One region of the Pectobacterium carotovorum genome, then DNA from elsewhere that is predicted to be linked to it. Evidence: predicted binding sites of a transcription regulator. Region 1 holds the regulator's gene; each other region holds the start of a gene.
The links. Region 1 encodes CRP, which controls carbon source genes, mostly activating them, when cyclic AMP is high. Its sites were predicted from a motif close to ATGTGANNNNNNTCACAT; they were not measured.
Positions count from the first base shown of each region.

Region 2: R9X49_RS13225 (NupC/NupG family nucleoside CNT transporter) is a predicted target of CRP. The motif match lies at 3,654-3,671, and genes of this name have one in related genera.
Region 3: R9X49_RS10435 (ABC-F family ATPase) is a predicted target of CRP. The motif match lies at 4,048-4,065, and genes of this name have one in related genera.
Region 4: R9X49_RS20085 (PTS mannitol transporter subunit IICBA) is a predicted target of CRP. The motif match lies at 6,431-6,448, and genes of this name have one in related genera.

Region 1 is NZ_JAXAFK010000005.1:229,592-237,208, reverse strand. It holds gene R9X49_RS19400 (ABC transporter ATP-binding protein) at 1-1,804, shown strand, start outside; gene R9X49_RS19395 (LysE family translocator) at 1,865-2,467, opposite strand; gene R9X49_RS19390 (hydrolase) at 2,574-3,626, shown strand; gene R9X49_RS19385 (YheU family protein) at 3,623-3,859, shown strand; gene R9X49_RS19380 (phosphoribulokinase) at 3,984-4,853, shown strand; gene R9X49_RS19375 (OsmC family protein) at 4,967-5,374, opposite strand; gene crp (cAMP-activated global transcriptional regulator CRP) at 5,749-6,381, shown strand; gene argD (bifunctional acetylornithine/succinyldiaminopimelate transaminase) at 6,540-7,617, opposite strand, start outside.
Region 2 is NZ_JAXAFK010000002.1:257,811-265,427, reverse strand. It holds gene R9X49_RS13235 (TonB-dependent receptor domain-containing protein) at 1-1,300, shown strand, start outside; gene R9X49_RS13230 (4'-phosphopantetheinyl transferase family protein) at 1,350-2,066, opposite strand; gene R9X49_RS13225 (NupC/NupG family nucleoside CNT transporter) at 2,215-3,492, opposite strand; gene R9X49_RS13220 (TatD family hydrolase) at 3,795-4,592, opposite strand; gene R9X49_RS13215 (CsbD family protein) at 4,707-4,895, opposite strand; gene R9X49_RS13210 (DUF1328 domain-containing protein) at 5,209-5,370, opposite strand; gene osmY (molecular chaperone OsmY) at 5,519-6,127, opposite strand; gene prfC (peptide chain release factor 3) at 6,677-7,617, opposite strand, start outside.
Region 3 is NZ_JAXAFK010000001.1:2,333,666-2,341,282, forward strand. It holds gene R9X49_RS10425 (TonB-dependent receptor) at 1-1,380, shown strand, start outside; gene R9X49_RS10430 (heme/hemin ABC transporter substrate-binding protein) at 1,392-2,216, shown strand; gene R9X49_RS10435 (ABC-F family ATPase) at 2,434-4,026, opposite strand; gene R9X49_RS10440 (PhzF family phenazine biosynthesis protein) at 4,144-5,040, shown strand; gene R9X49_RS10445 (GNAT family N-acetyltransferase) at 5,049-5,609, shown strand; gene treB (PTS trehalose transporter subunit IIBC) at 6,186-7,604, shown strand.
Region 4 is NZ_JAXAFK010000006.1:87,745-95,361, reverse strand. It holds gene R9X49_RS20105 (methyl-accepting chemotaxis protein) at 1-1,797, shown strand, start outside; gene R9X49_RS20100 (YibL family ribosome-associated protein) at 1,915-2,277, opposite strand; gene R9X49_RS20095 (MltR family transcriptional regulator) at 2,369-2,935, opposite strand; gene R9X49_RS20090 (mannitol-1-phosphate 5-dehydrogenase) at 3,053-4,201, opposite strand; gene R9X49_RS20085 (PTS mannitol transporter subunit IICBA) at 4,263-6,170, opposite strand; gene R9X49_RS20080 (DUF3053 domain-containing protein) at 6,700-7,416, opposite strand.

The DNA.
Region 1 (7,617 bases):
CTGTGGTAAATCTACCCTGCTGTCCTTACTGAAAGGTGAAATCAGCGCCGATGGCGGCAGCGCGACATTCCCGCAAAACTGGTCACTGGCCTGGGTTAATCAGGAAACGCCTGCGCTGGACAAGCCCGCGCTGGACTACGTGATTGACGGCGATCGCGAATTCCGCCAACTGGAAGCCGCGTTGCAGACCGCCAACGAAGAGAACGACGGCAACGCCATTGCCACGCTACACGGCAAGCTGGATGCGATTCAGGCCTGGACGATTCAGGCCAGAGCATCAAGCCTGCTCAATGGGCTAGGGTTTTCTCAGTCACAGTTACAGCAGCCTGTCAGCGCCTTTTCCGGCGGCTGGCGGATGCGTCTGAATCTGGCACAGGCGCTGATCTGTCGTTCAGACCTGCTGCTGCTGGATGAACCAACCAACCACCTCGATCTGGATGCGGTCATCTGGCTGGAAAAATGGCTGAAAAACTACACGGGCACACTGGTACTCATCTCGCACGACCGCGATTTCCTCGATCCGGTCGTGACCAAAATTCTGCACATCGAGCAGCAGTCGCTCTATGAGTACACGGGTAACTACTCCTCGTTTGAACGTCAGCGCGCCACCCGTCTTGCACAGCAGCAGTCGCTCTATGAACATCAGCAGGAGCGCGTCGCGCATCTGCAACACTATATTGACCGCTTCCGCGCGAAAGCGACCAAAGCCAAGCAGGCGCAAAGCCGGATAAAAATGCTGGAACGCATGGAGCTGATTGCGCCAGCGCATGTCGATAACCCTTTCCGCTTCAGCTTTCGCGCCCCGGAATCGCTGCCCAATCCATTAATGAAGATGGAAAAGGTCAGCGCAGGCTATGGCGACAAGCTGATTCTGGAATCGATTAAACTCAATTTAGTACCGGGTTCCCGCATCGGGCTGCTCGGCCATAACGGCGCGGGTAAATCCACGCTGATCAAACTGCTTGCCGGCACGCTTGCCCCGCGGCAAGGGGAAATCGGGCTGGCGAAAGGCGTGAAGCTCGGTTACTTCGCCCAGCACCAGTTAGAGTTTCTGCGTGCGGACGAGTCTCCCTTGCAACATCTGGTGCGTCTGGCAGAGCGGGAAACGGAACAGCAGCTGCGCGACTACCTCGGCGGCTTTGGTTTTCAGGGCGATAAGGTCACGGAGATTACCGAACGCTTCTCCGGCGGCGAAAAAGCCCGTCTGGTGCTGGCGCTGATCGTCTGGCAGCGTCCGAATCTCCTGCTGCTCGACGAACCGACCAACCACCTCGATCTGGATATGCGTCAGGCATTGACCGAAGCGTTAATCGATTTTGAAGGCGCGCTGGTTGTCGTTTCGCACGATCGACATCTGATCCGTTCGACCACCGACGATCTTTATCTGGTACACGACCAGAAAGTAGAACCGTTCGATGGCGATTTGGAAGACTACCAACAGTGGCTGGTCGGCCTGCAACGTCAGGAAAATGCGGCGACTGAAGCGCCAAAAGAGAATGCAGCCAACAGCGCACAGGGCAGAAAAGATCAGAAACGTCGTGAAGCTGAGTTGAGAACGCAAACCCAGCCGCTGCGTAAACAAATCACCAAGCTTGAACAGCAGATGGAAAAGCTGGGAGAAACGCTGGCAGCGCTTGAAGCCCGACTGGCGGACAGCGCAATCTATGACATCAGCCGCAAGGCCGAACTCACCGACTGCCTGCAACAGCAAACCAAAGTCAAAATCGAGCTGGAAGAAACGGAGCTGTCCTGGCTAGATGCGCAGGAACAGCTAGAGCAGATGATGCAGAGCGATTCGCTTTAATATTGGTTGCCTGAAAAGAGTCGCGAGCGGAAAACCGCTCGCGACGTTATCAACGAAGCCTTAATGCCAAATCAGCAGCACGCAGGCGGCGGTCAGCAGGCCCATTGACACATTAAAGATAATCCACGCTTTTTTACTGCGCAGCAGCCGCCCAATCATCGTGCCGAATCCGAGCCAGATGACGCCAGACACCACATTGACGAGCACAATCCCGATGCTTATCGCGATCACAGACTGGTTATAGCCTTCCCCCGCCAGGCTAAAGCTGGCAACTGCCCCCAGCGCCATGAGCCACGCTTTCGGGTTCAGAAATTGCAGCAACCACCCTTGATAAAGCCGGATCGGCTGGGGCGGCGCAACGGACGTTTCCAGCCGTTCGTAAGCCGCCGTGGCGATTTTCCACGCCAGCCAGAGCAGATAGGCGCTACCGAGAACTTTCAGGATAAAGTGCAGCGAAGGGTAAATCAGAATCAAACCACCGACACCGAATGCCACCAGCAGCAAAATGCTCTGCATCCCCAGCATGATGCCAACCATCAGCCACAGTGAACGCATAAAGCCAAAATTCGCGCCCGAGGTGGTCAACAGCATATTATTCGGCCCCGGCGTGATGGCCGCCACCCACAAAAAGCCTAACATCGACAGAAATAAACTCAGTTCCATTATTTGTGGGCGCTCCTGACCCAAATATCGTACCAACTGGCAGCATTGAAGCTAACAGTGTGATATTGATCGTACAAGAGCCGACAACAAGATTTCTATATCCTTTATGTATGACCAGTTTCGTCCGCTGAGCGGCGCCCATAACCCGCATCTGCAAACGCTATTGCCGCGTCTGATTCGCCGTCACGCGCAGTTTTCGCCAGTCTGGCAGCCGCTTGAGTTACCGGACGGTGATTTCGTCGATCTGGCGTGGAGCGAAGCGCCCGAGCAGGCGCGACACAAACCGCGCGTGGTGCTGTTTCACGGGCTGGAAGGCAGCTTTCATAGCCCCTATGCCCACGGCCTGCTGCATGCCTGTAAACAGCGCGGCTGGCTGGCCGTCATCATGCATTTTCGCGGATGCAGCGGTAAGCCCAACCGGATGAAGCGCATTTATCATTCCGGCGAAACCAGCGATGCCAGCTATTTTCTGCACTGGATGCGGGAGACGTTGGGCGGGGCCCCTACCGCCGCCATCGGCGTGTCTCTCGGCGGCAACATGCTGGCCTACCTGCTCGCCCAGCAGGGCGAAGCCTGCTCCCTGTCCGCTGCCGTCATTGTGTCTGCGCCATTGATGCTCGAACCCTGTAGCCGTCGGATGGAACAAGGTTTCTCCCGTGTCTATCAGCATTACCTGCTGCGCCTGCTGAAGCAAAACGCCGGCCGCAAGCTGGCAGCCTACCCGGACACGCTGCCGATTCAACTGCCGCAGCTGAAGCGAATTCGCCAGCTGCGAGAGTTTGATGACGTCATAACTTCACGTATCCACGGCTTCCGCGATGCCGCCGACTACTATCAACGCTGTAGCGCTCTGCCGCTGTTGCCTCAGATTCGCACACCGCTGCTCATCATCCATGCGAAGGACGATCCTTTCATGACGTCAGAGGTGATTCCCGATCTGTCGCAGTTACCGTCTAATATTGAGTATCAGCTAACGGAACATGGCGGGCATGTTGGCTTCGTCGGCGGAACGTTGCTGAAACCGGAAATGTGGCTGGAACAGCGCATTCCCAACTGGCTTAGCCCATTTTTGGACCACGCCACCGATTCTTCTTCAGGAGCCCTTCTTACTCAGGAATCCTTTTATTCAGGAACTTTTTATTCAGGAAACATAGCGTGATTATTCCCTGGCAACAGCTCGATCCAGAAACGCTGGATAACATCATCGAATCTTTCGTCCTGCGGGAAGGCACCGATTACGGCGAACAGGAGCGGTCGCTGGCGCAGAAAGTGGAAGATATTCGCGGCCAACTCCAATCTGGTGAGGTGGTGTTGGTGTGGTCTGAGTTACATGAAACCCTCAATATCATGCCGCGTAACCAGCTCAATTCCGGAGGACATGCCCCTTATTGAACACGCCGAAAGGCGTGAAAGAACGCGCCAAACATGCTAACAATGATGACAATTACGTCTTTTTTTAGGATGTGCGCAGGCCTTCGGTCTACGCGGGCATCGCGATCACGGAGTTACGCGCCTTATGTCACATCAGCATCCGATTATTGCGGTTACCGGCTCCAGTGGGGCGGGAACAACGACAACCAGCCTGGCCTTCCGTAAGATTTTTCAACAGCTTGACCTGCGCGCCGCCCAGTTGGAAGGAGACAGCTTTCACCGCTATACCCGCCCGGAAATGGATATGGCCATTCGCAAAGCGCGTGATTTAGGGCGCCACATCAGCTACTTCGGCCCAGAAGCGAATGATTTCAGTCTGCTGGAGCAGTCGTTTATCGAATATGGCCTGCACGGCCGCGGTCAGACGCGTAAATACCTTCATACTTACGATGAAGCGATTCCCTATAATCAGGTTCCCGGGACATTCACGCCGTGGGAGCCGATGCCGGAACCCACCGACATCCTGTTTTATGAAGGGCTGCACGGTGGCGTGGTCACCGACCAAAACGACGTGGCACAGCATGTAGATTTGCTCGTCGGCGTGGTGCCGATCGTCAACCTGGAATGGATCCAAAAGCTGATTCGTGACGTCAATGAACGCGGTCACTCGCGTGAAGCGGTCATGGATTCCGTCGTCCGCTCAATGGAAGACTACATCACCTACATCACTCCGCAGTTCTCTCGTACGCACATCAACTTCCAGCGCGTGCCCACCGTGGACACCTCCAACCCGTTTGCTGCCAAGTCGATTCCCTCGCTGGATGAAAGCTTCGTCGTCATTCACTTTCAGGGGTTGGATAATATTGATTATCCCTATCTGCTCGCCATGTTGCAGGGATCGTTTATCTCCCACATCAACACGCTGGTCGTTCCCGGCGGGAAAATGGGGCTGGCGATGGAGCTCATCATGGCACCGCTGGTGCAGCGGTTAATTGAAGGGAAAACCATCGAATAAGCATCAAGATATACGGGGCGACCACAGGGGTGAGGCCTCCCGACGGGAATCTCCCCCTGTGTTTCCCCTAATAACAGGCTTAAGTGACCAGAATGAGTGCTCAGAGAAAGGGATTATTCCAGCACTCTAATTTCGTGGCTGTGCGTTACCTCAACGGCTTTGCCTAGCATCAGTGCCACAGAGCAGTATTTTTCCGCTGATAGTGCGACAGCTCGCTCAACGGCTTTGTCGGTCAGCCCTTTTCCCGTCACGATAAAATGCAGATTGATATGGGTAAATAAACGCGGCGCTTCAGACCGGCGCTCTGACGTCAACTTCACTTCACAGTCCGCCACATCGTTGCGGCCTTTTTGCAGAATCGACACGACATCAATCGCGCTGCATCCCCCCACAGACATCAACACCATCTCCATCGGACTGGGCGCTTTATCACCGGAATTACCGTCCATCAAGATCTGGTGCCCTGACGCGGATTCGCCCAAAAACGTTAAGCCTTCAACCCATTTTACCCGTGCCTGCATGGTGCCTCTCCACTAAAAATTTTTTGAAAATTTATACCGTTACTGTACAAAAACCAGCGTTAATCAGAGCTTTGTCATGCTGAAGCGAGACAACACAAGACACGTCCTTAAAGCTGTGTTAAAACGAAAATAGAATAGACCTTTTCTGGACAAACCCAGAAACGAAGAAGATGATTGCGTGGCCAGATATACCCAGCCACGTTTACGATGCGGCAAGGCAGCAACCGGAAAATCAAGGGTACAGTGGTTCCAGTATATTCCCTGACGTCATTCTGCCTAGACTGAATTTTATTTTTTTAGCAGTTAAACACGCCGTACAGGGAACTCTGACCCCTGTAATTTGCGCAGTGAATTACAACAGAGGATGATAGCGAATGGTTCTCGGCAAACCGCAAACAGACCCAACTCTCGAATGGTTCCTTTCCCATTGTCATATCCATAAGTATCCATCGAAGAGCACGCTGATTCACCAAGGTGAAAAAGCAGAAACGCTTTACTACATCGTGAAAGGCTCTGTCGCAGTGCTAATCAAAGATGAAGAAGGCAAGGAAATGATTCTTTCCTACCTCAATCAGGGCGATTTTATCGGCGAGCTCGGCCTGTTTGAAGAAGGTCAGGAACGCAGCGCCTGGGTTCGGGCAAAAACCGCCTGTGAAGTGGCTGAAATTTCCTATAAAAAATTCCGCCAGCTCATCCAGGTTAACCCAGATATCCTCATGCGTCTGTCTGCGCAAATGGCAAGCAGACTCCAGGTTACCTCAGAGAAAGTCGGCAACCTCGCCTTCCTTGATGTGACCGGCCGTATTGCTCAAACTCTACTCAACCTGGCCAAACAACCTGATGCCATGACGCATCCAGATGGCATGCAAATAAAAATTACCCGTCAGGAAATTGGGCAAATCGTTGGCTGCTCGCGTGAAACCGTGGGTCGCATTCTGAAAATGTTAGAAGACCAGAACCTGATCTCTGCGCACGGTAAAACGATTGTCGTTTACGGCACTCGCTAAATCCCTGTCGCTGTACCCTACCAATAAAAAAGCGTGAAGCCTCGGCCTCACGCTTTTTTTTATGGCGAGCTTCCTGCTCGCCACCCTTCGGGCCGTCGCAAGCGACGTTGAAAAACGTTCCCTACGTTTTTTTATCGCTGCGCTTTTAAGAACGCCACTCAGTTTGCTGCGTTAACGACCTGCGCGACGGCTTTGGCGAACTTATCCATCCCCTGCACAATATCGTCTTCATCAATGATCAAAGACGGCACAAAGCGAATTACGTTCGGCCCAGCCATCAGCACCATCAGACCCTGAGCCGTTGCAGCAGCCAGAAACTCGCCTGCGCGGCCATGCCACTGCGGTTTCAGTTCTGCCCCCAGCAGGAGCCCCATACCGCGAACCTGCTCGAATACGCCGTACTGCTGGTTGATTTTCTCCAGTTCACTAACAAAGCGATCGTGCCGATTCGCCACGCCTGACAGCACTTCCGGTGTGTTAATGATATCCAGCGCGGCTTCCGCCACCGCACAGGCAAGCGGGTTACCGCCATAGGTGGTGCCGTGTACCCCAACCGTCATCACAGAAGCGATCTCTTCCGTCGTCAGCATCGCGCTAATCGGGAAGCCGCCACCCAGCGCTTTAGCGGTGGTGAGGATATCCGGCGTAATACCGTAGTGCATGTAGCTGAATAGTTTGCCAGTACGCCCCATCCCGCTCTGCACTTCATCAAACACCAGCAGCGCCTTATGCTGATCGCACAGATCGCGAACGCCTTGCAAAAACTCAGGCGTAGCAGGCGTAATACCGCCCTCGCCCTGAATCGGCTCCAGCACGACTGCGCAGGTGTGATCGTCCATCACTGCTTTGACCGCAGCCAGATCGTTGAAAGGAACATGGACAATATCCGCAGGCTTAGGCCCGAAGCCATCGGCATATTTAGGCTGTCCGCCAACCGAGACGGTGAACAGCGTCCGACCATGGAATGCATTGTAGAAGGCGATGATCTTGGTTTTATACGGGCTATGACGTTTAACCGCATAGTGACGTGCCAGCTTAAATGCCGCTTCGTTAGCTTCAGCGCCGGAGTTAACAAAGAACACGCGATCGGCAAAAGTGGCATCAATCAGTTTACTGGCGAGGCGTAGCGCAGGTTCGTTGGTGAAAATATTGCTGGTGTGCCACAGCTTTTCACCCTGTTGCTGCAATGCGTTCACCAGCGCAGGATGGCAGTGACCCAGTGCCGTAACCGCAATG
Region 2 (7,617 bases), on a different contig from region 1:
ACGTGATGCGTGGCGTACCGAGCAATCGAAAAACCGCAACTCCGATGCCATAGAAAAACGCGATAACTACAGCGTGTTAGGCAACCTGACCTGGTTGATCGATTCTCAGCAGAGCCTGGATTTTGATGCGACTTATACCAAAGATGACCGTTTCGTCGATTGGAATAACTATGGTGCAACCGCCCATAATACTCAAAAAATAGATCGCCTTGGTATGGGTCTCACGCATAACGGGAGCTGGGACAGTGTCGATACGCGGTTACGTTATTACTACGAAAAAATCGATTTAATGGATAATTCTGAACTCAATAAAGGCATAGCCGATATTACTCAGAATAATCAGACGGTTGACGGCCAAGTGTCTGGTTACCTAGGTGACCATTTGCTGACTGGCGGCGGTGAATACCGCATCACATCGCTGGAACACAGCATGAACCTGAAAAATGGCAAAGTGAACGTTAATCAGAGCGCCCTCTTCCTGCAAGATGAGTTCAAAATCGCTGATTTAGCCCTCACGTTTGGTGGTCGCGTCGACCATCATGAGGTCTATGGCACCGAATTCAGTCCACGCGCTTACGCCACTTATAGTTTAACTGACAACTGGGTCATCAAAGGCGGCGTGAATAAAGCGTTTAAAGCCCCAACCCTCGCTCAATTTACCCCCGGCTATATGAAAGCAGCATGTCGCGGATTCTGCTATCTCGTCGGTAACCCTGATCTGAAGGCTGAAACCTCCATCAGCTATGAACTGGGTACTGCCTATGAGGCAGAACATTTCGGTACAGGTATCACCCTGTTTAATAATGATATCAAGAATATGATCCAATCTGAGGCTTGGGATAAAGACAGAACTAGGGTAGCCAATCTTCCTTATTACAACGTGGATAAAGCGCGGGTTCAGGGAATTGAAACCTCATTTTGGGTCGATCTCACGGATGACCTAAACTGGACCACTAACTGGACTATCGTCGATGCCGAAGACCGCACCACCAAGAAGCGCCTGAAAAAAACCCCAAAAAATACAGTTAACACGCAGTTGAACTGGCAAGCACTAGATAATGTATCAACCTATATTGCTTACCAATATACGGGGAACCAATATCTTCTTGACAAAGAGTCCACCAAGACTCGCGGTTTCAATACCGTGGATATCGGTGCCACTTATACACCGGTTAAAAACGTAGATCTAAAACTGGGCGTCACTAACCTGACCAACGAAAAACGGGACTATGTTGCCACTGACAACGACTACTTCCTGTCTGGACGTACGGTGTACGGCGGCGTGAGCTATAAATTCTGATGCTGATACGTTCTGAACAATGACTCTAGCCCGCTATTCGCGGGCTTTTTTAGCAGCAGATAAAGGTGGTGACGTCGTACTCTCTTAACAGATACGCGCCTTTAAAACGGCGTCCGGCGTAAAACGTCGGCGTCAGATCGGTAAGCAGTTCCAGCTCGAACTCGCGTTTGGTGATATCCAACGCCACTAGTCTGGCATCCAGAAAATCGAAATAGTGCCGGACCTGCGGGTAAAGCGCCTTGAACAGGCTCTCTTTCGCCGAGAAACTCAACGTCAGCAAACAGCTAAATGCTTCTTCCCGTTCCTGAAACCACTGGAATTCTTCGTCGCCGATGATGCCGGGCCACAGCGATTGCGCACGCTCATCAGACATGAACCCTTCAATATCAACTCCCACACACGAGAGCGTATCGCTACGCAAATGGGCGGCGCAGAGTACGCTGTCTTTGTTATGGCTCAGCGAACCGGCAATATTTTCCGGCCACTGCGGCGAGCGGTCTTCTGCACTATGCAGAATAAAATCAGGATGTTCCAACTTGCTCAAGACGCGTCTGGCCAGACAGCGCCCAGCCAGAAATTCGGCGCGTCGTTTCGGCACAGCACGCTCTAGCGCGTCGGAAAAAGGAATGTTCGCCTCGGCAAAAAGCGCGTCGTCATAGGCAGACAAATGGAAATGGCAGCGAGCAGTAATACCTGGGTAGGTGGCACCGTCCGTTGCCCGTGGAAAAGTAATCCATTCAACATCATCAATAAAAGCAGAAAGCATGTCACTCCACTCAGGCAAGCATATCGCACCCGCATTCGGTAAATGCTGCGTAGACCGCGCTTAACCCCTGAATAATGTAGGGGTTTAAACGAACAATGGGCGACTTTCGCCGCCCATCATCTCGCTACTGCAAGAATGCCTGGTTACATTACAGGGCCAGGAAGAACCCTGCGATGCAGGCGCTCATCAGGTTAGAAAGCGTACCTGCCGCGACCGCTTTCAAACCAAAGCGGGCAATATCCTGACGCCGAGTCGGTGCCATACTGCCCAAACCTCCAATAAGGATAGCAATAGACGAAAGGTTAGCAAAGCCACACAGCGCGAACGAAATCACAGCTTTGGTATGATCCGACAGAACCTGCAAACCCGCAGCAGCAACCACGTCATCCGCTTTCAGATACTGACTGAAATTCATGTAAGCCACGAATTCATTAACAATCAGTTTTTGCCCAATGAACGACCCCGCAACGGTGGCTTCATTCCACGGAATACCAATCAGGAAAGCAATAGGCGCAAAGCACCAACCCAGAATCAGTTCCAGCGACAGTTGCGGGTAGTCAAACCAGCCGCCGATCCCACCCAGAATGCCGTTCAATACGGCGATCAGAGCGATAAACGCCAGCAGCATCGCACCCACATTCAGCGCCAGCTGCATACCGGAAGCCGCGCCGCTTGCCGCCGCATCAATAACGTTAGCCGGGCGATCGTCTTCATCGACAAAGCCTACCATTTCGTCATGGTCGTGCGTTTTTTCCGTTTCCGGCACCATGAGTTTGGCGAACAATAACCCACCCGGTGCTGCCATGAAGGAGGCCGCAATCAGGTATTCCAGCGGCACGCCCATCTGGGCATAGCCCGCCATCACGGCACCGGCAATCGAGGCCAACCCGCCACACATCACCGCAAACAGCTCTGACTGCGTCATGTTGGCGATATACGGGCGAACCACCAGCGGCGCTTCCGTTTGGCCGACAAAAATATTGGCCGTTGCTGAGAGCGATTCGGTACGGGAGGTTCCCAACAGTTTCTGCAATCCGCCACCGAGTACCTTGATGACCAACTGCATAATGCCCATGTAGTACAGCACGGCGATCAGAGAAGAGAAAAAGACGATAATCGGCAATACGCGGAGTGCGAAAACAAACCCGCCACCGCCAAAGACTTCGAACATTTTGTCGGAGACCAGACCGCCAAACATAAACGAAACGCCTTGATTTCCGTAGGCGATAACGTTTGCTACACCGCTCGTCATGCCCTCCAGAATTTTGCGTCCTACTGGTACATATAGCACCAGCGCGCCGATACCAATCTGAAGAATGAAAGCACCGACAACGGTGCGCAATCTGATCGCTTTACGGTTATTCGATAACATAACCGCGCATAAAATCAGAACAATCATGCCGATGAGACTCATAACGAGTTGCATGTGCAGTTCCCTATAACGCGTGAAAAAAGTGAGAGCATAATAAAAATCGTTTCGCCAGAACGGTAAGCACGCGCTGGCGAGCCGATTATAAAGACAGGCCCGTAGAGGTCGCTAATTTATGTCACAAATACATACAACATCGAACAGTCCAAAACACTAAAAAGTGATCTTCATCACAATTTCATGGTTGGTATATGAAATCGAAATGGCTGTTCTGTCTGTTGTTGCACAGAAATAAGAGAAAAGTGGAAGCAAACGGGCTTCCGCTTTCGGGGAATGGTTGCAGCATAACGGTAGCGGCGTTATGCCGGAGTGAGCCGTCCAAACAGTCTGAATGAATTCTGCCAGAGCGCCTCGGCAATCTCCTCTGGCGGTTCTGCGCGTAGCTCACACAGCGTTTGAAACGCACACGAAATGCGCTCGGGCCGGTTTGGCTGCCCCTGATAGCCACTCATCGGCATATCGGGTGCATCGGTTTCCAGCAGCAGCCGATCTAACGGCAGCTGCGCAATCGCCTGACGCGTTTTATTTGCCCTGTCATAGGTAATGGTTCCCCCAACGCCGATGTAATAGCCCAGTCGGATGAAGGCCTGCGCTTGCGCCAGACTGCCCGCAAACCCGTGAACCACACCGGTACGCGGCACGTCGATACGACGGAGCAATTGCGCCAGCCTGTCATGGCTGCGCCGCGAATGCAGGATCGTCGGGAGATCGTATTTTTTCGCCAGTCTAAGCTGAGCCTCAAGGAAGGCAAGCTGTCGCTCGAACTGCGGTTCAGGCATATAGAGATCCAGCCCAATCTCACCCACGGCCACCAGTCTGACAGTCTGCTGCCGCAGTTCGTCTTCCAGACAAAGCAGGTCGCTCTCCTGATGTTCAGCGATATAAAGTGGGTGCAGGCCAAGCGCCGCGTAAAGCGGAGGGTAAGTACGAGCAAGCGTCAACACGCGCTCAAAATGCTGGGAAGCCACGGCAGGGATAATAATGTGCTCAACCCCTGCGTCTTGTGCCAGACGCAAGCTTTCCGGTGCATCATCGTAAAAGAGGGGGAAATCAAAATGACAGTGTGTGTCGATAAACCGGTATCGTTCAGAAGGCACGTCGCTTCTCTCCGTCAAGATTAAGTCCGTCAAGATGAGGCGACCTAATCGACGAGCAAATAATATCCTGCCAAAGCCTCATGGCAGAATAGGACGTGTCGTTGCGGTAGAGCCTCAGTGTAACGTGGTTTTCTCTGAGGATACCTCTTCGTGTGCTTTTCCGTAACCCTCTTGCAAGACGCCGGACAAGTAATCGTTACTCCCTTCCAGCCAGGCGCAGTCGCTGTCAAACCAATCGGCCCACAGCGCCAGGAAATTTCCTTTCCACTGTTTCCATTTGCCAACAACGATATCGCTATTCATCATAAACCTCCTGATAAACTGTCGAAATGCAGCAAATACGCGGATGGTATCAGTAAAAAATAGTATGCCAGTAAAAGATAGTCTCCGGTAAAAGATAGTGTGCCGATAAAATGTGACAGCCGCATGGCGCGGCTGTGTGCTCTGTATGACATATACCCGTCATACTTCAAGTTGCATGTGCGTTGGCTGCGTTCAAATACTCGGCCCGTCGTGGGCCTCGCCCTGAAGGGCTAACGCTTCGCGTTGTTCAAAACGTTAACGTTTTGTCCTGAAACTCGAATTATTTAGGGTATAAAAGAAAAAATGCGCTGTGCTACGGCCGTTTTCGACCAGTGAACAAGCTAAGCAGAAACAGAATAATACCGACCACAAAGACGATTTTCGCTGCGCCAGCTGCTGTACCGGCGAGTCCGCCGAAACCCAGTGCTGCCGCGATAAGTGCGATAACTAAAAATATAATGCCCCAACGAAACATACGCTCTCCTTACCAGACAAAATGAAAAATCATGGTGGTCATCCTGACGCACTTCTTGCGTCCTGACTGCGTATCCACAGATGGTGTTTTATTATGCGGATTAGGTAGGGTTATCCGCTATGACGGATAACCCCGTTTGAAATGACGATTATTTAACGGTCAGGTCGTTTTTAACGCTTTTTACACCGTCAACGGCCTTCGCAATACTTTCTGCACGATCGGACTGCGCTTTGTTGTCGACTTCACCGCTCAACAGCACAACACCTTCCTGCGTTTCGACTTTCACTTTACGAGACGGAACAATGTCATCCGCCAGCAGTTTCGCCTTAATCGTGCTGGTCACCACCGCATCATCGGCATAAGCGCCAACCGACTGTGATTGATTATCTTTAACCTGCAGTTTGTCGCTGACGGATTGGACGCCCTCAACCTGAGTGGCAATTTCCACCGCCCGAGTGCTCAGTGCCTGGCTACTGACAAAGCCGCTGAGTGTGACGACACCCTTTGACGTTTCAACGGAAATGTCGCTGCTGGTAATGGATTTATCTTCCAGCAACGCACTCTTCACTTTTGCTGTGATAGCGCTGTCACTCATGTAGCCAGAGGCTTTATTGGCGGAGCTATCGATTTTTGCACCAGTTGTATCCGCGATACGTTCTACTTTCTGCCCTAACGTCTCTTCCGCCATGGCGCCGCCGGCCAGAATCGAACTCAGAGCAACTACGATCAGCGATTTTGTCAATGTGGTCTTTTTCATCGATGTCTTCCTTCTTATGCTTTTCTCTAAACCCGAAATAAGCTATTTGGGTCACGTTAACGCCTGCACAGTCATCAGCAAATCAAGGTGATAATGACGTTACCCATGCTCCGATGATTCCCTCTTCCCACATGAAAAAATCAGAGCATTGAGTTGCAAAGACGAAACAAATCAAAACAATGAGCCAACTTAAATTACGTTAACAGTTTAACAAGCTAAATCAGTTAACACGTTGTTAACTATAGCCCACAGAATGGAAAATCACAGGGGTTCGAGAGAATATGTATCGCAATTCAGATTTGTCTGTTGCACCGAGGGGCGAAATAACGCAGGGAAAAATAAAAAACTAACATATTGATTTTTAGATGATTTAAAAACGAAAACACCCGGCATGATTGGCCTCAAACCAAACATAACCGGGTGATGATTATTTTAACAATATGGTCACGATTTAAACGCCACAGCCACCGATCTCTTCGTGAAACCATGGCGCATCAATCCATGTCTTTGTGAGCCGATGCTGTTATAAAGATGAGTGCGTTATAAAGATTAATGCTCGCGCGTTTGGTGGAACGTCACTTCTGGGTAGCGCTCACGCGTCAGGTTCAGGTTAACCATCGTCGGAGCCACATAGGCCAGGTTATCCCCGCCATCCAGTGCCAGATGCAGTTCGTTCTTACGCTTAAACTCTTCGAATTTCTTCACATCGCTGCACTCAACCCAACGCGCGGTAGAAACGTTTACCGACTCGTAAATCGCCTCAACGTTGTATTCCGTTTTCAGACGGGCAACAACCACATCAAACTGCAGCACACCGACCGCACCCACTATAAGGTCATTATTGGTCAATGGACGGAAGACTTGCACCGCGCCTTCCTCAGACAGCTGTACCAGCCCTTTCAGCAGCTGTTTCTGCTTGAGTGGATCGCGCAGGCGGATACGACGGAAGAGCTCCGGCGCAAAGTTAGGGATGCCGGTGAATTTCATGTCTTCACCCTGCGTAAACGTATCGCCAATCTGAATGGTGCCGTGGTTGTGTAACCCAATGATATCGCCCGGATAGGCTTCCTCAATGTGGGAACGGTCACCCGCCATAAAGGTCAGCGCGTCTGAAATCACCACGTCTTTACCCGTACGGACCTGACGCAGCTTCATGCTTTTTTCATATCTTCCGGACACCACGCGCATAAACGCCACGCGGTCACGGTGTTTCGGGTCCATGTTGGCCTGAATCTTGAACACAAAGCCGGTGAATTTCTCTTCCGCCGCCGTCACTTCACGGGTATCCGTTTTACGCGGCATCGGCGCGGGCGCCCAGGCAACCAAGCCATCCAGCATGTGGTCAACGCCAAAGTTACCCAGCGCCGTACCAAAGAAGACCGGCGTCAGTTCGCCTGCCAGAAACGCGTCCAGCTCAAATTCGTGCGATGCCCCTTTCACCAGTTCCAGCTCTTCACGCAGCTGTGCAGCCAGTTCTTCGCCAACCGCGG
Region 3 (7,617 bases), on a different contig from region 1:
TACGACAGCTTCAGCGTGCGTATTCCTGAACTGGAAAGAAAGAAGGTCGGCCTGTTTTATGACTGGCAGATCGGCGGCGATGTGCTGAAAAACCTGCATCTGGATGCCTATCAGCAAAATATCAAACGCGAATTCCGTAACGATCTGTCGCAGAGCGGTAATCCGCTGCGCTATAACGGCATGGCGCTTTATCAAGGCAAAATGGCGATGAGCACAGGAACCGACGACAAGCAGACCAGTCGGGGATTGACCTTACAGGCGGATATCACACCATTCACCGATCATACGCTGATTGCCGGGGGACAATGGCTCTCCGATGTCGTGAAGCAAAATGCCTTCTCCGATGTCCGGGTAACGGGATCATTATCGCCCATGGGAATGCCTTCTCTATCAGTCAACCCAAGCTCAATATCCAATAACCACTGGCGGCAGAATAGCTGGGCGCTGTTCGCACAGGATGAATGGAAAATAACGCCGGACTGGACGTGGACGTTGGGCGCTCGTCAATATTGGGTTGAATCACTCTCCTACGGCGGCCAGAAGACAGGCACCGTAAGAATGAACGGGATGGTGATGCCGAACAACAGTACGTCCGCCGCTGCGAAGGAAAACGACAGTACCTTAGTCACCGCCAGCAGCCTGCGCTATTCCGGCTTTGACAACATCCAGCTCCGTGCCTCCTTTGCGCAAGGTTATGTCTACCCTACCCTGACGCATAAGTTTTACGACACGGCGGCGGGTGGGAGCACCACTTACGGCAACGCCAATTTAAAGGCAGAAAAGTCGAATAACTATGAAGTCGGCATGCGCTATAAAGACGATAGCTGGCTGCTGGACAGCGCTGTCTACCACTCACGCGCCAAAGACTATATCACCACGCTGAACTGCGCCGGTAACGCCGCCTGCTCCGGCAGCACGGATAGCAGCAGCCGTTACTACGCCAACGCCAACCGTGCCACCACGTACGGGATGGAGATGTATGCGGAATACCTCGGCTGGACGCTGTCTCCTTACGTTAACGGCAATATCATCCGCCGTGAGCTGGAACTCCCAACTCGCAGCACCTATCGCACTGGTGAACCCACTTTTACTGGTCGCGTCGGGGTCAAAAACATCATGCTGTTTGATCGCATGGAGCTGGAATCCGATCTCTACCTCCGGGCGGCCTCACGCGCGAAGGATGAAACGGCTGATACCGCCATCCAGCACAGCGGTTGGGCAACGGCCAATCTGGAATTTACCAGCACCTTCGGTAGCGAGAATCAGTATCAGGTCACGCTGGCGCTGAATAACCTGCTGGATAAGCGCTATACCACCGCGCATGAAAGTATTCCTGCATCCGGCTTCAGCACCGCGATCGGCGCGGCGTTCTCATTCTAAGCGTCATGATGATGAAGGCGATAATCGCGTTAATGCTTTTCGGGCTGTCTTCCTTCACCTGCGCGGCCAAGCCGCGCGTGGTGATTGCCGGTGGCTCGCTGGTGGAAATCGTTTATGCGCTCGGTGCAGGCGATACGGTGGTCGGCGTGGATCAGACCACCACTTACCCGCCACAAACAGCAACGCTGCCAAAAGTCAGCAACTGGCAACAGTTAACGAGCGAAGGCATTTTGTCACTCCGCCCAACGCTGTTGATGACCTGGCAAGATGCCAACCCGCCGCAGGTGCTTAATCAGCTTGAGCAGGCTGGCGTAGCGGTAGCGCGTTTTACCCGCACGCCCAGCACGCCAACGCAATTGCTTAGCAATATTCGTCAGGCTGGCACGCTGCTCAATCGCACTGAGGCTGCTGAGCAGTTGGTCACTCGCCTTTCTCAGCAGTTGAGTACGGTATCAGAGCGGCTGACAACGCGGAAAGATCGCGTCAGCGTCGTCTTTCTTATGAGTGCTGGCAGCAGTGCGGCACAGGTCGCGGGGAAAAACACCGTGGTGGATAGCCTGATCGCGCTGGCAGGCGGAAAGAATATTGCCACGCACAGCCAGTATCGTATTTACGGCGGTGAGGCGATGATTGCGGCGAATCCTGAGGTGGTTGTGGTGACGACGCAAAGTGTGGAAAACGGCGTGGAGGCGCTGGCGGCAGTACCCGGCCTAACGCAAACCGCAGCCTGGAAAAACCAGCGTATTATCGCGCTCGATCAGGCGATTTTGCTGGGAATGGGGCCGCGCGTCGCCGAAGCGGTGGAAGCGCTGAACCGCGGATTTTATCCTGACTAACACATCCCTAAACAATACGGCCTCAATAATGAGGCCGTAAGACTGACGACAAACCTATTTGCCGAACGAAAACGGGAGTAATGGAATAGAAGAGTAAAGCGTTTGCGCCAGGGATGGCGCAATCCGAGCTTACAGGGACGTACTTGCAGCGTCTTTACGATCTATCCATTACTCTCGCGCGACGGATTTTGTCAGCAACCTCGTCGTATTGCAACGCTTACTGAATACCCTGACTGCGCAGGTAATCTTCATAGTTACCGGTGAAATCAATGACTTTATTTGGCGTAATTTCCAGAATACGGGTCGCCAGCGAGCTGACAAATTCACGGTCATGAGAGACGAACAGCAGCGTCCCTTCATACATTTCCAGCGCCATATTCAGCGATTCAATGGATTCCATATCAAGGTGGTTGGTCGGTTCATCCATCACCAAAATATTCGGACGCTGCATCATCAGCTTACCGAACAGCATGCGACCTTTTTCACCACCGGATAACACCTTCACTTTCTTCTTGATGTCATCCTGGCTGAACAGCAAACGACCAAGTATGCTGCGCACGGCTTGCTCGTCGTCTTTTTCCTGTTTCCACTGGCTCATCCAGTCAAAAACAGTCAGCGTCTCATCGAATTCGTATTCGTGATCCTGCGCGTAGTAGCCAATTTTTGAGTTTTCAGACCATTTCACCGTACCGCTATCCGGCTCGAAATCACCGACCAGCGTTTTCAGCAATGTCGATTTACCGATACCATTGGCACCCAGAATAGCGACTTTCTCACCCACTTCGACCATCAGACCCAGCTTGCTAAACAGCGGGCCATTATCAAAACCTTTGCTCAGCGCTTCGACTTCCAGCGCATTACGGAACAGTTTCTTATCCTGATCGAAACGGATAAACGGGTTTTGACGGCTAGACGCTTTTACTTCATCCAGCTGGATTTTATCAATCTGGCGCGCGCGTGATGTCGCCTGTTTGGATTTAGAGGCGTTGGCGCTAAAGCGGCTAACGAACGATTGCAGCTCGGAAATTTGCGCTTTCTTCTTGGCGTTATCGGCCAGTAGACGTTCACGAGCCTGCGTCGCGGCCGTCATGTATTCATCGTAGTTACCGGGATAAATACGCAGTTCGCCGTAGTCCAGATCCGCCATGTGTGTACAGACCATATTCAGGAAGTGACGGTCATGCGAAATGATGATCATGGTGCTGTTACGCTCGTTCAGCACCTGCTCCAGCCAGCGGATCGTATCGATATCCAGGTTGTTGGTGGGTTCGTCGAGCAGCAGGATATCAGGATCGGCAAACAGCGCCTGCGCCAACAGGACACGCAGTTTCCAGCCGGGAGCAATCTCACTCATCAAACCATAGTGCTGCTCAACCGGAATCCCTACGCCCAGCAACAGTTCGCCGGCACGAGATTCTGCGCTGTAACCATCCATCTCACCGTATTGTACTTCCAGATCGGCAACTTTATAGCCGTCCTCTTCGCTCATTTCAGCTAATGAGTAGATACGATCGCGCTCTTCTTTTACCGCCCACAGCTCCCCGTGGCCCATGATGACGGTATCCAGCACGCTGTATTTTTCAAAAGCGAACTGATCCTGACGCAGTTTACCCAGACGTTCATTAGGATCGAGGAAGACGTTACCGGCGCTCGGCACCAGATCGCCACCGAGAATCTTCATGAATGTGGATTTACCGCAGCCATTTGCGCCAATCAAACCGTAACGGTTGCCGCCGCCAAATTTAACGGAAATGTTTTCAAACAACGGCTTGCTGCCGAACTGCATGGTGATATTGTTGGTACTTAACACAGCACTTATACTCGAGTCGGAATGTGATTTGGCGCGCATTATGCCACAAGCGCGCGACAGGATCGCGGTTAGTTTTGAGTAATATTTAAGCGATAGCGCATACAGGAGAGAAATGCGATGCCTATAGTACGTCGTTTCAAACAGGTCGACGTTTTTACCCAACAGCCTTTCAAGGGCAATCCGCTTGCCGTCATTCTGGAAGCAAATGGGCTAACCGATGCGCAAATGCAGGATATCGCGCGTTGGACAAACCTGTCAGAAACCACGTTTGTCCTGCCAGCCAGCGATCCTCTGGCGGATTACCACGTACGTATTTTTACGCCAGAATCGGAAATGCCCTTTGCTGGCCACCCGACGCTGGGCACCGCACATGCCCTGCTGGAAGAAGGATTGCGCCCTAAATCCCCAGGCCAATTAGTACAACAGTGCGGCGTTGGCTTAGTTCCGATCAATATTCATGACGATGGGAGCCTGGCTTTTCACGCGCCACAGGCCACTATGGTTCCGCTGGGCGATGAGCACATGCCACTGCTGGAGAAAACGCTTGGCATTACGGGGTTGGATCGTGCCGCTATCGACAACCGCTACCCACCCACCGCGGTACATATGGGCATTCGCTGGCTTGTGATTCGCGTCGACAGTGCCGACACCTGCCTGAACATTGCTCCCGATGCAGACGCGCTCTCTGCCGTGCAGAATCTCAGCCAGACTAACGGCATCGCTATCTACGGCCCGTACGATAACGCGACGCCAGCCGATTATGAAGTTCGCGCGTTCTATATTGAACGCGGCCATCTCAAAGAAGATCCGGTCACCGGCAGCGCTAACGCCTGTCTGGCTGCGCTGCTTCGCCAGCAGCACTCCACCAATAACGTCACCGCGCCACTCAGCTATCTGGCACGACAGGGCACGATGCTGAACTGCGATGGCCGCATTACCGTCACTTACCTAAACGATGAGCCCTGGATCGGCGGGCACAGCGTCACGATCGTTGACGGTACTTTGCAGGGGTAAGGGATTTTATGGAAACGCCATTTGTCGATACGTCAGTTATCGATGCTCTGTATGAACTACGGCATCCACCACATTTGCGTCTGACGATACAGGAAGAGCGCGATGCCGATGCGCTCTTCACCCTGATTCAGCAGGAAAAATCCCGTCTGCGGCGGACATTACCCTGGCCGGATTCCGTCAAGCGCGTCGATGACACGCGTGAAACTATTCGCGGCAACAGAAAGGCGTTCTTCGACAAAACGTCCGCCGTGTATGTTATCCGCTGGGACGATGCGTTGGCTGGCATCGTCTCCTTCAATACAATTCAGGATAAAGAAGGCGTCATTGGTTACTGGATCGCCGAAGCCTTTGAAGGTAAAGGCATCGTTTCTCAGGCCGTCAGCACGCTGATAACAGCCTATGCTGATGCCAATCTCGTTGATCGCTGCGTCATCAAAGCTTCAACCGCCAACACACGCAGCAACGCTGTCGCTCAACGGCTTGGCTTCCACTTTCATCACATAGAGAAAGACGCTGAGCAGATTGGTGAACAGTGGTTCGATCACAATATTTATCGCTATCCCTCCTGATATCACGTCTCATGACATGCCAGCACCTGATGCGCTGACCAGCCGGTCGCGTATCAGGTTCTTTTGCTCCACGACGTACAGCATTTGCCAACTCGTTATATTTTTGTGACTAACATCACAAAAATGTTGAAATCCGATCTCATCTTCGCTACCATTAAAAACGTGATGAACATCACAATTAACTAACCCGTTAGAGGAGTCTGATAATGAAAACTTTTCGCAAAATCAGCAAATTCTTTAAAAGAATGGGAGATGTTTATGTCAGTTACTGTGAACGTATTGGGTCAATCATCAGCCCGTTCTGATTGTGATATAAACAATCTCTAAAGCCGCCTCCTTACAGGCGGCTTTTGTTTTTCTCCCCCTTCTACAGCGCTATTCCTCCTTCTTCCTTTTTTGTCTACCCGTACGTCACAGATCTGTGCAGCACACCGCATGCCTTAACATTCTCTTTTAAAAACAGCCCAATGCATTTTCCTTTCACGGCAAAATCATCGTTAACAGACTATGCTTTTCTCTAGCTGTACTTGCTTCGCGTCCCTGACGTCTGCGCTAAAAGATAAAAAGGACATGACTATGAGTAAAGTGAAACAACAGGATATTGACCGTCTGATCGAACTGGTTGGCGGACGTGAGAATATCGCGGCTGTCACGCACTGCATCACTCGCCTCCGTTTCGTCTTGCACGATTCATCCAAAGCCCATCCCAAAAACATTGAAGAAATGCGTATTGTCAAAGGGTGCTTTACCAACGCCGGACAATTTCAGGTCGTGATCGGCACCGACGTCGACGAGTATTACAAAGCGCTGCTCGCCACGACGGGCAAAGGCGAAATCAATAAGGAAGAGGCCAAAGTCGCCGCCCGCCAAAATATGAGCTGGTTTGAGCGCAGCATTTCACACTTTGCCGAGATCTTTTTTCCGCTGCTCCCTGCGCTGATCAGCGGAGGCTTGATCCTCGGCGCACGTAACGTTATCGGCGATATCCCGATGCGTGACGGGCAAACGTTGGTACAGCTCTACCCCACTTGGCAAACCGTTTACGATTTCCTCTGGCTGCTAGGCGAAGCCATCTTCTTCTATCTCCCCGTTGCGGTCTGCTGGTCAACCGTACGCAAAATGGGCGGCACGCCGATCCTCGGCATTGTACTCGGCATCACGCTGGTATCGCCGCAGTTGATGAACGCCTACCTTATCGGGCAGCAAACGCCCGAGGTCTGGAATTTTGGCTGGTTCACGATTGAGAAGATAGGCTATCAGGCGCAGGTTATCCCTTCCGTCTTGGCCGGGATGGCGCTGGCACTGATCGAAACACGGTTGAAAAAAATCGTGCCGGATTACCTCTATCTGGTGGTTGTGCCTGTAACCTCACTTATTCTGGCCGTGTTCCTGGCACATACCTTAATTGGCCCCTTTGGCCGTATGATTGGTGACGGCGTCGCCTGGGCCGTTAAAGCCGTAATGACGGGCAGCTTTGCCCCCATTGGCGCAGCACTGTTTGGGTTCCTGTATGCGCCGCTGGTCATCACGGGCGTGCACCAAACAACGTTAGCGATTGATATGCAGATGATTCAGAGTATGGGCGGAACGCCGGTCTGGCCACTCATTGCGCTGTCCAACATTGCCCAAGCGGCGGCGGTCGTCGGGGTGATTCTCGTCAGTCGGAAAGCCAACGAGCGTGAAATTTCTGTTCCCGCCGCGATTTCCGCCTTTCTTGGCGTGACCGAGCCGGCGATGTACGGTATCAACCTGAAATACCGCTTTCCGATGTTGTGCGCCATGATCGGTTCCGCCGCCGCCGCGCTCATCTGTGGCCTGTACGGCGTGACGGCCAATGGCATCGGTGTCGGTGGATTGCCGGGCATTCTCTCCATCAAGCCACAATTTTGGGGCATTTTCGCTCTCGCCATGCTGGTTGCCGCCGTCATCCCGATTGTATTGACGTCGCTGGTCTATAAACGCAAGAGCCGCAATGGCACGCTGGATCCTGCATAGCGGCCACGCATAG
Region 4 (7,617 bases), on a different contig from region 1:
ATTATGCATATTAGCTCGCTGAAAGACAGCATTGATAAAGTTAACTTAAGCAACAATATCAATGATGAAATTAACCAGGCTAAATATTACCGCGCATTATACGGCACCACCTATAACCCAGATGATATAAAAAGGAACATTGAGCATATTGCCAGCGTCAGTAAACTCGCTGAAAAAGCAAAAGAATTTCACTGGCCTGAAAGCGACGCCAAGAAAATAGCCAGCATCCCCACATTAATTACCAGCTATCAGGAAAAACAAAATAATTATATAAATGCCGTGAGCAAAAAGGATGCCGTAAGAAAAAGCTGGAATATTTCAACCACGGAAAAACCTCTACAAGATCTCAACGATCAATTAAAGACAGACAACAACAGCACAAACCTGCAACTATTACTTTCCGACCTGAACCAAAAACTGATTGCCGTCCGCTACCACGTTCGTGGTTTATTACTTTCGACCAATAAAGAATCCGAAGAAAAGCTGACGGATGCCATCAATGCGGCACAAACGTCACTGACCTTTCTGTATCAGAGCCTGTCTGCCGAACAGCGTGAAACGCTAGCACCGGTTATGACAATCATGAATAGCTATGAAGAGCAGGTTCTGGCCTATATGCCAGCCTATCAGGAGGAAATGGCGCAGGCGGGGCAAATGCAGGTTGTCGCCGGACAGTTAAACGACGTAGTGAAATCGCTGCTGAGCGATCAGCTGGCGGCTTCGCAGGCAGATATCCACAATGCCACACTGCAAATGAGCATCGCGGCGCTGATTACACTGCTGCTTGGCCTGCTGATTTCCTGGTTCATTTCACGTCAGATCACCACACCGCTGGGCAACACATTGAGCATGGCTGAAAAAATCGCAACAGGCGACCTCACCATGTCCATCAACACAACGCGTAAGGATGAGCTGGGTCAGTTGATGAGTGCAATGTCGAAAATGAACGACAACCTGCACAATATGATCGACGACATTCGCGTCGGCGTCAGCCAGATTTCTAACGCCTCCAGCGAGATCGTCGCGGGCAATACGGACCTGTCATCACGTACCGAGCAACAGGCCGCCGCCGTTGAGCAAACCGCCGCCAGCATGGAACAGCTCACCGCGACAGTTAAGCAAAATGCGGATAACGCGCACCACGCCAACAAACTGGCTATCAGCGCTTCCCAAACTGCCAAACAGGGTGGCGAGCAGGTGAATAACGTGGTGCAAACCATGAGCGCGATTGAAAACAGCTCTAAACGTATCGCGGAAATCACGTCCGTCATCAATAGCATCGCCTTCCAGACCAACATCCTGGCATTGAACGCTGCGGTGGAAGCTGCTCGCGCTGGTGAACAAGGCCGTGGCTTTGCCGTGGTCGCTAGCGAAGTCCGCAATCTGGCACAGCGCAGTTCTCAGGCCGCGAAGGAAATCGAAGGCCTGATCTCTGAATCCGTTAATCAGGTCTCACACGGTGCGACGCTGGTCGGCAACGCAGGCAAAACGATGAATGATATCGTCACCTCGATCACGCAGGTGCACGACATCATGGGTGAAATTGCCACTGCATCGGATGAGCAAAGCCGGGGAATTAGTCAGGTTAGCCAGGCGATTGTTGAGATGGACAGCACCACGCAGCAGAACGCCGCGCTGGTTGAACAATCCTCTGCCGCCGCCGATTCGCTGGAAGAACAGGCGAGACTGCTGAAACAGGCGGTTTCCGTCTTCCGTCTGGCAAACACGCAACACGATGACACTCCGGCCGGTATCGCGTTTACCAACCAAACGCATCGTCTGCACGCACCGCGCTAATATCGCAACAGCCACGAACCAGAAACGACAAAGCCCCTGTTAAACAGGGGCTTCATCAACAAATCCATCACGCCAACGCGTACATCATCAGCTTCTGTCGGCGCAGAGAAACAAACCTCAGAACGGTTTCGGCGCGTAGCCCGTCATCTCTGTTAAGCCCATCTCGCGCCCCAGTGCAGTCATCGGGTGTACCACCACCAAACCGCGAACGCTTTTCTTCAACGTCCCCATATCAGCCTGCTCTTTTTTCGTAATCGCACGGCTGAAAGGCAGGTTCGCCAGTTTCTGCGCTTCTTTACTGAGTTTCTGTTCTCTCACGTTACGCAGGCGCTCAATTTCGGCCGTTAGCTTCTCACGCGCGTCCATATTGAGGGCGATAGCTTCAGCATCACCTTGTGCCAGCAGCGTGGCCTGCTTACGCGTCAGCTTATCCAATTGGTCGCTAAGGCGTTTAATCTCTGCTTTTTCCTGCTCTTTCATAAAAGATAACCTGTATAACGGGAGAATAATGCGGAGCACAGCATACACGAAACGTCGGATTGACGCAGTGACGTGATAGCGTGGAATAAGGTTAAAACGCTTTTTTCAGGCTAATTTGCGCAATCAGAGTGGTCAGAGATAACACCAGCGTGGAACGAACCATCTGCTGATAACGCTGCTGCTGCATGTTCACCAGCAGCGGATCGGCGGCGTCGGCTCCCGGCGGCAAGGCCGGTTCCGCGGGCAGCGCCGTAACGCAGTGCAGTTCGCCGATGGGCCCCAGAATTTCATCGTCGGTAAAACGATAATGCCGATCGTCATGCGTCAGCTCTTCGCCCAGCGCCATTAACAGTTCTGCATCTTCGTACTCTTTACGGCTGATCATCCCCAGACCATAAATCAGTTTCAGGCGCACGGACAGGTCGCCCAGCGGGCCCGTTCCCGTCATCAAGGGTTCAACGGCATATTTCACCGCATAGTCGTCTTTACGGAACACCTGCAACATCAGGATACTGACCGCTTCAGCCAGCAATTCAACGGCACAAAGCATAAAATCGCGCACGGTCTTCCCTGAGTTCAGCGCTTCCAGAACCCGGTTTTCAAACGCCTGTGTTTCTTCCATCGTCACTTCTCGACCTTTTAACCCCGCACACAGCATACCCCATCTCGGTAGCATGCTTACCGGCAGGTGTGGCGACCTCCCATCCCCGACGTCGCCCGTATAGATTACACCGTGTCGAAAAGACCACACCTGCCTGGTGACGAGACGCGCCGATTACTGCATGGCGTTATACACATTCACTGCTTGCGCGACAACCTCGCTGTCAGCATCCAGACCAGAAATCTGTGCCAGCGTCGCCTGCGGCCCCTGTGCACGGAGCAACTCGGCCAGTTCCAGCGCCTGCGGATCCTGTTCGCTACGATAATGCATCGCGGCGGCAATACCGGTAATCAGGTTGTCATGCGGCAAATGGTACTCCAGCGTGCCCAGCAGCGGCTTGATCAGACGGTCGCCCGCGCTCAATTTACGCAGCGGCTGGCGGCCAACGCGCTCCACATCATCATGCAGATGGGGGTTTTCAAAGCGGCTGAGAATTTTATTGATATAGGCAGCATGCTTATCCGCATCAAAATCGTAGCGCTTGATAAGCACCGCACCGCTCTCTTCCATTGCGCCTTTGACTACGGCTCTGACTTGCGGGTCAAGAATCGCATCGCGAATCGTTTGATGCCGCGCCTGCTGGCCGAGGTAAGCCGTAATTGCATGGCCAGTGTTCAGCGTAAAGAGCTTACGCTCGACAAATGCCATCAGGTTGTCGGTCAGTTCCATACCGGGAATCGCTGGCGGCTCACCGCAGAACTGGGTTTTATCGACGATCCATTCGCTGAAGGTTTCTACCGTCACCGCCAGCACATCATCGCTACCGGCTTCAGAAGGGGGAACGATGCGATCCACGGCAGAATCGACAAATCCCACATGCTCGACAACCCATTCCTGATGGCCTTCCGGCAGCAGTTTCAACACATGCTGTTTTAACTGGCTGGTGCCGCGCACCATATTTTCACAGGCAATAATGTTCAATGGCCGGGTATTGCCGTCGTTATGGCGCTTAACCAGCCCCTGAGCGATAGCTCCGGCGATTTTTTCCAGAATCTGCGGCCCCACCGCGGTTGTCACCAGATCGGCCACGGCAATCAGCGCAACGGCATCCTGGCTGCCGCTGTGAACGGCGCTAACGTTGCTCACGGTATCAAGGCGTGTGTTATCGCCAACAATCCGCACCGTATAGCTTTTACGGCTGTTCAAAGCATCCAACAGCGGCTGATTGACGTCAGCAAATGTCAGTTCGACGTTGGCATCCGCCAACAATTTCCCAATAAATCCACGGCCAATATTACCCGCGCCAAAATGTAATGCTTTCATGAGACATAACCTTAAAAAAACATAAAAAGAGGCCGCCCGAAGGCGGCACTAGCCACATCAATTAGGCACTCTTTTTACCGGAGAGTAAGTCGAGTACTTCCTGAACATCCTGGGTGTGCGCCAAACGCTCAATGACGGCGTCATCATCCAGTGCATTGGTCAGGCTGGTGATAACCTGGATATGTTCGTTGTTACGGGCAGCAATACCGATAACCAGACGCGCAACCTCATCTTCTTCATCGCCAAAGCGTACCCCTTCAGGGTATTGGCAGAAGACAACGCCCGTTTTCAGCACGCGATCTTTCGCTTCAATCGTACCGTGCGGCACGGCGATCGACTCGCCCAGATAAGTAGAGGTCAACTTTTCGCGTTCCAGCATTGCTTCAACATACTCCGGCTCGACATAGCCGCCTTTCACCAGTTGCTCACCGGCGAAACGAATTGCCTGTTCTTTCTCTGTCGCATGCTGATTCAGGAACACATTGCCTGCACCCAGTTGGAACAGGTTCGTCTGCGCATCGGCAGTCGCAGGGGCAGGCGTCGCTACGGCTTCAGGCTTCGCGGCACCCTGCGCAGCCACCAGACGAGCAGCCAGATCGCTATACAGGCCGCTATCAAGGAAGTTGGTCAGCGAAATGTGCTGTGCCTGTGGCGCATGACGCATTGCGCGCTCGGTCAGATCACGGTGCGTAATCACCAGATCGACATCGTCCGGCAGACTGTTGATCGCGCTATTGGTCACCGAAATGTTGGTCAGCCCGGCATCCTGCACTTTCTTGCGCAGCACGCCAGCCCCCATCGCACTGGAGCCCATACCAGCGTCACAGGCTACGATGATTTTACGCACGGTGCTCATATCACCGCTGACACCAGCGCTCGTCGCCGTACCTTTCGCAGAAGCTTTCATTTCCTGTACGCGGCGCGTTGCGTCGCTCAGGTCTTCTTCTTTTTGCTTGGTACTTTTCAGCAGAATCGCCGACACGATAAAGGATACCGCGAAGGCTGCTGCAATGGCCGCAAGGTTAGCGAAGTAAGCGCCTTTTGGCGTCATCGCCAGCACCGCCAGAATTGAGCCTGGAGACGCAGGAGAGACCAAACCGCCGCCCAACACGCTCAGTGTAAACACGCCGGTCATCCCACCCAGAATCACCGCAATAATCAGACGCGGATTCATCAGCACATACGGGAAGTAGATTTCGTGAATCCCGCCCAGGAAGTGAATAATCGCCGCACCCGGAGCTGACTCTTTCGCGTTACCACGACCGAAGAACATATAAGCCATCAGCACGCCCATACCTGGGCCTGGGTTCGCTTCGATCAGGAAGAAAATAGATTTGCCCGTTTCCGTTGCCTGCTGAATGCCCAGCGGTGAGAAGATACCGTGGTTAATCGCATTGTTCAGGAACAGAATTTTCGCTGGTTCAACAAAGATGGACGTAAACGGCAGCAGGTTGTTCTGTACCATCAGGTTAACGCCGGAAGCCAACACCTGAGAGAAGACTTCAACCAGCGGACCAATTGCCAAAAACGACAGGATTGCCAACAACATACCGATGATACCGGCAGAGAAGTTGTTGACCAGCATTTCAAAGCCGCTCTTGATTTTACCATCGACCATGCGGTCAAAACGTTTGATCGCCCAGCCACCCAATGGGCCGACGATCATGGCGCCGAGGAACATCGGGATATCGGTCCCGACGATCACACCCATCGTCGTAATCGCACCCACCACGCCACCACGCTCACCGAATACCAGACGTCCGCCGGTATAACCAATCAGTAATGGCAGCAAATACGTGATCATCGGGCCGACGAGCTTCGCCAACGTTTCATTGGGAATCCAGCCGGTAGGAATAAACAGAGCGGTAATAATACCCCAGGCGATAAAGGCGCCAATATTGGGCATTACCATATTGCTGAGGAAGCGACCAAAGTTTTGCACTTTGATCTTAATATCTGGTGAAAGCATAAAAACACACCCCTATTGAAACGCGCTGACAATAAGAGCGCGTGGTAATTATCGTGAGACGGCGTGGCAATATGTGTTAGTTGCAGCGATGGTTAGCAACAACGACCGACAGCCTTATTTTTACCGAGATATCAGCAGTGACCAAAACCTCGGCTGTTATAGGCATATCGGTAATCAAAACACCGATTGCTTCCGTCAGTATTACTGTATGCAGCGCGGACTCTAACACGCTGTTTTCATACCGCAACTCCATGGCGGGAACGTGACAAAAATCACACAACCACCCTACATCAACGATACAAATAGGTGATTTACTTCACAAAAAACCGTTAAAAATGAAAAACTAAACCGATTCCCAGACAAATACGGCCCTTTATATGTGATTCACATCACATTTTAATGACCTGTATTTGTTTTATTTATGTGATGTTAATCACAATTTATTTTTACCCTCTCGCCTCCCCTAACCCTCTTATCCAGAATACCTATCCGTAATAGCGCATCGCGACAACATGAGAAAACGACGCGGTTAGGGAGAATTCACGCCACTTACCCCTCTGAGCGCATTCATTAAATTCTGCTGTTGCATGGGTAACGCCGCCACCATGCTGTTATATTGCGCCACCTGCTGCGGCGTACGGAATTGCACAGACGCGCCATTGAACATGGCCTGATCGCCCTGAGCCTGAAGGAAATCGCCGATCTGAGTCAGGCTCTGTGCGAAAGCAATCGCATTCGGAATGGCGGGCAACAGCGCGTTAGTTGGCTGTATTACCGTGCGTGCATACAGCCGCTCATAGGGTATCTGCACCTCTTCAGGCTGTTTTAGCGTCCGGTGGGCATTGTCCGCCTGCACTTTCGCCGCCTGCACATGCTGGCTCAGCAGGTTCATTGCCCCGATAGATTGCCGAAGGTCATCACGCTGTGTCAGATAGTCTTTAGGGACGCGAATACGGGAAATTTGCCCCAGCATCGGCGTCAAACTGCCGGATACAGCCTGATTAAACTGCTGAGAAAAGGTGGTTAAAATCGCATAATCGTTGGCAAAATTGCCAAAACTCTTCTTCTGTTCTTCCGTCAATGCTGGCAGCGTCCCATCCTGCTGCGACTGTGCGCTTTGCAGGAATGCAATGAATGCCTTCCGCTGCTCCGCCTCGCTGTCACCACAGGCAGCCAACTGCAATGCCGCCAGAATAACCAGAACTGGCAGCAGCAAGCGTGAACGGTACATCATCAGCCTTCTCATGCCCTACTCCTGTTATGCTTACTGCCCCGCCAGTCACGTCCTCTTCAAACAGAAACACGCTGACGATGGATTTTCCATGACAAGATTTTCTACGACATAAGCATAGTCGAATCAGGCTGGCTGTGCAGAAAAAGGCCTGCTCTGACAACGAATACCGATTGTTTAAGCATCGAGATACACGGGGCGACGACAGGGGCGAGG